2 regions of the Flavobacterium sp. TMP13 genome follow, and region 2 is predicted to be linked to the other one. Evidence: riboswitches for the same ligand, from Rfam matches in the RefSeq annotation. Region 2 holds a riboswitch; the other holds the start of a gene.
What was found. A riboswitch is a leader RNA that binds a small molecule or an ion and turns the genes downstream of it on or off. The one in region 2 is predicted to bind S-adenosylmethionine.
Positions count from the first base shown of each region.

Region 1: another riboswitch for S-adenosylmethionine. It lies ahead of ACRASX_RS13030 (Na+/H+ antiporter NhaC family protein); the one in region 2 lies ahead of ACRASX_RS06710 (alpha/beta fold hydrolase).

Region 1 covers NZ_CP193656.1:3,008,284-3,011,703, forward strand. The annotation lists gene ACRASX_RS13010 (UDP-3-O-(3-hydroxymyristoyl)glucosamine N-acyltransferase) at 1-123, shown strand, start outside; gene ACRASX_RS13015 (nuclear transport factor 2 family protein) at 126-488, shown strand; gene sucD (succinate--CoA ligase subunit alpha) at 576-1,448, shown strand; gene ACRASX_RS13025 (hypothetical protein) at 1,517-1,945, shown strand; SAM-I-IV-variant riboswitch at 2,058-2,154, shown strand; gene ACRASX_RS13030 (Na+/H+ antiporter NhaC family protein) at 2,212-3,420, shown strand, end outside.
Region 2 covers NZ_CP193656.1:1,539,067-1,542,486, reverse strand. The annotation lists gene thrA (bifunctional aspartate kinase/homoserine dehydrogenase I) at 1-211, opposite strand, end outside; gene ACRASX_RS06710 (alpha/beta fold hydrolase) at 233-1,195, opposite strand; SAM riboswitch class I at 1,276-1,383, opposite strand; gene ACRASX_RS06705 (hypothetical protein) at 1,562-1,765, opposite strand; gene ACRASX_RS06700 (O-acetylhomoserine aminocarboxypropyltransferase/cysteine synthase family protein) at 2,360-3,420, opposite strand, start outside.

The DNA.
Region 1 (3,420 bases), 1.5 Mb from region 2:
GTAACCAAATCAGTGGAAGGCGGAAAATCTTATTTTGGAACTCCAATAGAAGAATCAAGAGAAAAATTGAAGCAGTTGGCTTATATCAAAAAGATTCCCGAAATTTTAAATAAATTGAAGTAACTATGTCTACTAAAGAACTTGTTGAGAAATTTTATAAATCGGATGCCCTAATTGATAGCGAAGTTTTAAAAGACTTTTTGCATCCAGAAATTGCTTTTGAATGGCAAAGCAGTAATGGTTTGATTCAGATGAATTACGATTCTATGTTGGAGTATGCAAAAGGTCTAAGTAAAGCTTATGTGAGGTCTAAAGTTCGCGTAAGTCACATTATTTCTGATGGCGATACCGTAGCAATACGTCATGCGCACTATGTAAAAACGATTGAAAACCCGAGAGAAGAAATATTATTGGCGCATTTTATGGTAATGTGGCAAATCAAAGACAATAAATTGTATCGTGGATATCAAATGAGTCAATTATCTTAGCAATTTTATCAAGAAAAAGAGCTTAAAATTTACATAAAAAGCGTTACTTTTGCATCAGAATTTATAAAATCACATAAAAAATATATCATGAGTGTTTTAGTTAATAAAGATTCCAAAATAATTGTTCAAGGATTTACAGGTAGCGAAGGTACTTTCCACGCTTCACAAATGATTGAATACGGTACAAATGTTGTAGGTGGTGTAACTCCAGGAAAAGGTGGAACAACTCATTTAGAGCGTCCGGTATTTAACACTGTTAAAGACGCTGTAGAACAAGTAGGTGCTGATACTTCAATTATTTTTGTACCGCCAGCTTTTGCTGCTGATGCAATTATGGAAGCTGCAGATGCTGGAATTAAAGTTATCATTGCAATTACAGAAGGAATTCCAGTTGCAGATATGATTCACGCTAATAAATATGTTAAAGAACGAAATGCAAGATTAATTGGGCCTAACTGTCCAGGTGTTATTACTCCAGGAGAAGCTAAAGTTGGTATTATGCCAGGTTTTGTTTTCAAAAAAGGAACAGTTGGTATCGTTTCTAAATCAGGAACTTTAACGTACGAGGCTGCTGACCAAGTAGTAAAGCAAGGTTTAGGAATTACAACTGCAATCGGTATTGGTGGAGATCCAATTATTGGAACAACTACAAAAGAAGCAGTTGAATTATTAATGAACGATCCAGAAACGGAATGTATCGTTATGATCGGTGAAATTGGTGGTCAATTAGAAGCTGATGCTGCTAAATGGATTAAAGCTGATGGTAACCGCAAGCCAGTTGTTGGTTTTATTGCAGGAGTTACTGCTCCAGCTGGTAGAACAATGGGTCATGCAGGTGCAATTGTTGGAGGTTCTGACGATACAGCTGAAGCTAAAAAAGAAATCATGAGACAATGTGGAATACACGTTGTTGATTCTCCTGCTGAGATTGGTAAAAAAGTAAAAGAAGTTTTAGGTTAATCTAAAATTTAAAAATAAATTCCAAAATGCCTCACGAATTTGTGAGGCATTTTTTTAATTAAAGGATGATGTATAAAGAGTTAGAAAAATTTGATCAAACTAATAGTTTTAGTTTTTCAATAGAAGATAGTTTAGAAGCGGTGTGTAATGCACCAGAATCTGGTTCAGGTGTTTTTGTTGTTTATGAAATAGATGGCGAAAACAAAGAGTTAATCATGGTGGGTTCTACTGGAACTGTTCAGAATGACGGAACTTTAAAAATTAAAAATGGTGGTTTGCATGATAAAATCGTAAACGGACATCAATTTGCAAAAACAGGACGTAAATATTCTTGGCCAGCACAAATGAAAATTGAAAACATTTCGCTTCTAGAAGTAGTTTGGTATGAAACATTTAATGAAACTGTAAAAGCAATTCCAACAGCAGTGGAAGGGCAAATTTTGCAAGATTTCTTAGATGAAAAAGGAACTTTACCAAGATGGAATGTAGCTTTTTAATACATTTTATCAAATAATAAATGAAAGCTTTACTTCGGTAAGGCTTTTTCTGCAAATAGTAGTAGTGAATGGACAATCGTTGACTGTTCTTCAAAATATATAGTATATTTGCAGCCGTTATCACGAATCTCGCAATGAGATAGCAACCTGCAGCAACAAGCAAGGTGCTAAAACGATAAGCCAAATCCTTTGGAAAAAATGTTGTTATCACAGCCCTTTTCAGATTTATTTGTCGTTTAAATCGTTTTATATTTAAAATTAAACTTATGACAAATCAATTACGAACAAAAGGGAATCCTTGGGCTTTACTACCTTTATTATTATTTATTTTTACATTTCTTGGAGCTGGAATTTTTTTGGAAGATTTTTATGCTTTGCCTTCACCAGTGGCAGTTTTAGTCGGAATTGTTGCTGCTTTTTTATTATTGCAACAAAATACTGAGCAAAAAATAACGACTTTAATTGCGGGTTGTGGCGAAAGTAAAATCATAACGATGTGCATTATATATTTACTTGCTGGTGCTTTTGCGGTAGTGAGTAAAGCTACGGGTGGAGTCGATGCGGTGGTAAATTTGGGAATCAGTACTATTGATGTAGCGTATTTTCCTTTAGGCATTTTTTTAATCGCAGCCTTTTTATCTACGGCAACTGGAACTTCGGTAGGCGCTATTGTAGCTATTGGCCCAATTGCAGTTACTTTGGCAGAAACAAGTGGTGCTTCGTTGCCGCTTATTGCGGGTGCGTTATTAGGTGGTTCTATGTTGGGCGATAATTTGTCTATGATTTCAGATACAACTATTGCAGCGACACAATCGCTAGGTTGTAAATTAAAAGATAAGTTTAAAATCAACTTATTTATTGCGTTTCCAGCAGCTATAATCACCTTACTTGTTTTTTTTTATTTGGGGTTGAATTCGGAAATTAAAGCAGTTAATATTGCACAACAATCATTTGAATTGTGGGTGATTCTACCTTATCTAGTTGTGATTGCTTTAGCTCTTTTGGGAGTAAATGTGTTTTCAACTTTACTTTTGGGAACAGTGTTAGCCGGAATAATAGGATTTTTAGGAAGTCATTTTACAGTATTAGAATTTGCACAAAAAATATACGAGGGTTTTACTAGCATGACAGACATCTTTTTATTGTCGATGTTAACGGGTGGCCTAGCTGCCATGGTTGATAAAGCAGGTGGAATTGATTACGTATTGTACCATATAAAAAAAGCAATCAAAAGCAAAAAATCTGCTCAAATGGGAGTTGGTACTTTGGTGGGTTTTGCTAATTTGGCGATTGCAAACAATACAGTATCTATTGTAATCACAGGCGGAATTGCAAAAGAAATCAATGATGAATATGGATTGGATGCTAGAAAAACTGCTACGATTTTGGATATTTTCTCTTGTATAATTCAGGGAATTTTGCCGTATGGTGCACAAGTATTATTGATTTTGAGTTTCGCGAACGGCAAATTAAAT
Region 2 (3,420 bases):
ATTTTTTAAATTGCTCTAAAAGTATTTTGTAATCGCCATTCTTTGCAGCAACTTCTAGAATTTCTTCCAATTCATCGGTTGCTTTTCCTCTTGCCGAAACTACTACAGCAATTTGCTCTCCGTTGTTTACTTTATCAGTTATAATCGAAATTACCTTCTGAAGGCCTTCTCCATTTGATAATGACCTACCTCCAAATTTTAATATTTTCATTGTATTGTATGGTTTTTTGGCTTAAAAAATAGATTTAAGCAAATTATCTAATTGTTTGTACTCGATCAAAAAAGCATCATGTCCGTGAACAGAATCTATTTCTTTGTAAAAAACATTTTCTTTGAACTTTTTTAAGTCAGTATACGTTTCTAAATTTTCTCTGGGTGTAAAAAACAAATCCGAATTGATCGCCACAATATGAATGTTAGCATCCGTTTTTGAAAGTAATGTTTCAAAATCATCTGAATTCCGCGTAATATCAATTGTCTTTAATAATTGATTCATCATTTTATAAGAAGCCAATTGATAGCGTTCCTGTAATTTTGTGCCGTGATGTTGCAACCAACTTTCGACATTAAAAACTGCTAAATTTTCATTAATCGTTCTATTGAATTTCTCTTTAAACGATTCGGGCGAACGGTAGCACAACATCGCATGAATGCGCGCATCTTCGATGGGCTGAGAGGAGTTTTTTAAAATTTGCTCCTGCAAATAGCAATTGGCAATCAACCAATCAGTTGACTTCCAGTCGGTTGCAATCGGAATTAAATTTTCGGTAATTTTTGGAGACAAAGCCAACATTTCCCAGGCAATTCCTCCACCAACCGAACCGCCAATCACAGTATGTAACTTACTAATATTTAAGTCTTCAATTCCTTTTAAGAACAAACGAGCAACATCTCTTGCTGTAAAATCTTGATGATTTTCAATTAAAAAAGAATCTACTCCGTTTCCTGGAACATTAAATGCTAAAATGGTGTATTTATTAATGTCGATTGTTTTCTCTGCACCAATCAAATCGTTCCACCAGCCATTTTCGCCAATAACTTGCGCATTTCCTGTCAAGGCATGATTAACCAAAACTATCGGAGCAGTATGCAAAGGTTGGCCAAATAGCGCATAGCTTAAGGGTAACTCAGAATAAACAGCACCACTTTCGGTAGTAAAATTTTGTAACAGGATTGGGTTGATTATATTTTCCAATTTCAAATCTTTTGTTATTTTTGATTTGTATCTGGAAATATTAAAAAGAAAAAACTAGAATTGAACTAGAGATATTCTTGTTGTTATCTTTCCACGTTGAGCGTGGTAGAATGCAGCACCTTCTTCGATTTACCGAAGGGTTGCTAAGGATTCGCCGGGTCTAATCCCTCGTCCTTTCTTTATAACATTTCAATACGTATGTGAACTTATTAACGCAAATTAACTACTAATTTTTTAAACAAACAAATTTAAAATTTTTCATTTACAACTCTCACAAAAATATAACATATAGACGCAAGCAATCGCTGAATATAACATATATCCAGTACTAAACGATTGCTAATTAAGACAGATCACCTTTCACTACTAGATGAAAAGGTTTTCATTGTCTTTTGAATACATTAAAAATGTTAAACAGTCGGCCGTGTCTGCACCGTCTTTTTTGGCTGTAGTATTAAATCCTAATCTTAAATGAATTAATTCATTTACAACTTTTGCTGTTGCGTTTCTTCTTGTTCTAAAAGTTCTTAAGTAACCGAAGGTTCTTGCGAAGTAATTTTTAGTTTCCATGTTTTTATTTTTAGATGCGTGTTAGTATATGTTTATTTTAATTTTATCTTATTGTTACGTACTTTTTTTTAATAAAAAAACCCTTTTGGAATTTGTAATACCAAAAGGGTTTAAGCGCTATAACTTAAATCTTATGATATCAACTGACCTGCACTTGAAACCGAATGGTGACAAGAGAGAAAAGGTTTTTTTTATTTGAAAAATTACTATTCATAGTATTTAATTTTGAATATTCTATTTGTAAACACAAAAAGCCTCCTGAATAAACGGGAGGCTTTTGCTATATAAAAAGTCTTTACTTTAAAGCAATCACAACCCGGAATTTTTTTCCGAACGGACGATATTTAGGTTACAAATATTAAATTTCATTCTGGTTTTCTTTGGGTTTTACAAAAGTGCAAAATATATTTAATTTTTCCTAATAATTTACAATGTTTTCTTAGTGATTTTACAAAGAAAATTTCGATAACCATTGAGGCTTATCATTTACAAACAAATAGGTTAGCAAAAAAACAGCTCTAAACACTATGCATGCGTACTAAATTCAAAATTCTTACAAAAACTAAATACTAGAAAGCAGAAACATCTCTACAATTATATAGCACCAAAAGCATTTTTTAGATCTGTTTTCAGATCTTCAATAGCTTCAATTCCAACTGAAAGGCGAATCAAATCAGCAAAAACGCCAGAGGCCGCTTGGTCATCAGTCGATAATTGCTGATGCGTTGTACTTGCTGGGTGAATAATCAACGATTTCGTATCTCCAATATTTGCTAATAGGGAGAATAATTTAGTATTATCTACTACTTTTTTAGCTGCTTCAAAACCACCTTTCAAACCAAAAGTCAACAGTCCGTTTTGTCCTTTAGGAAAATATTTCTTTGCTAAGTCGTAGTATTTGCTCGACGGAAGTCCGGGATAATTTACCCAAGCCACTTCTTCTTGCTCTTCTAGCCATTGAGCCAATGCTAAACCATTTTCACTGTGTTTTTGTACACGAAGCGGAAGCGTTTCTAATCCTTGTATAATTTGAAAAGCGTTAAACGGACTCAAAGCAGCGCCGAAATCACGCAGCCCTTCAATTCTCGCTTTAGCAATAAACGCGGCTTTACCTAGCGCTTCATGATAAATTAATCCGTGATATCCAGCTGATGGAGTCGTAAATTCTGGGAATTTTCCGCTACTCCAATCAAAGGTTCCAGCATCAATTATAGCTCCTCCCAAAGAAGTTCCGTTTCCAGCAATATATTTAGTCAATGAGTGAATTACAATATCTGCTCCATGCTCAATGGGCTGCAATAAATAAGAAGAGGCAACCGTATTATCTACAATAAAAGGAATTTCGAATTTCTTGGCCACAACAGAAATTGCTTTTAGATCTAAAATATCTAGTTTTGGATTCCCTAAAGACTCCACAAAAATAGTTCTAGTATTATCTTTAATTGCGTTTGCGAAATTTTCAGGATCAGCAGGATCCACAAAAGTGGTTGTAATGCCTAATCTTGGCAACGTAACATTAAATAAATTAAATGTTCCGCCATACAAACTGCTAGACGCTACAATATGATCGCCTGCTTTTAATAAAACTAATAAGGCTGTTGTAATTGCCGCAGTTCCCGAAGCAGTTACTACTGCTCCTATTCCACCTTCTAAGG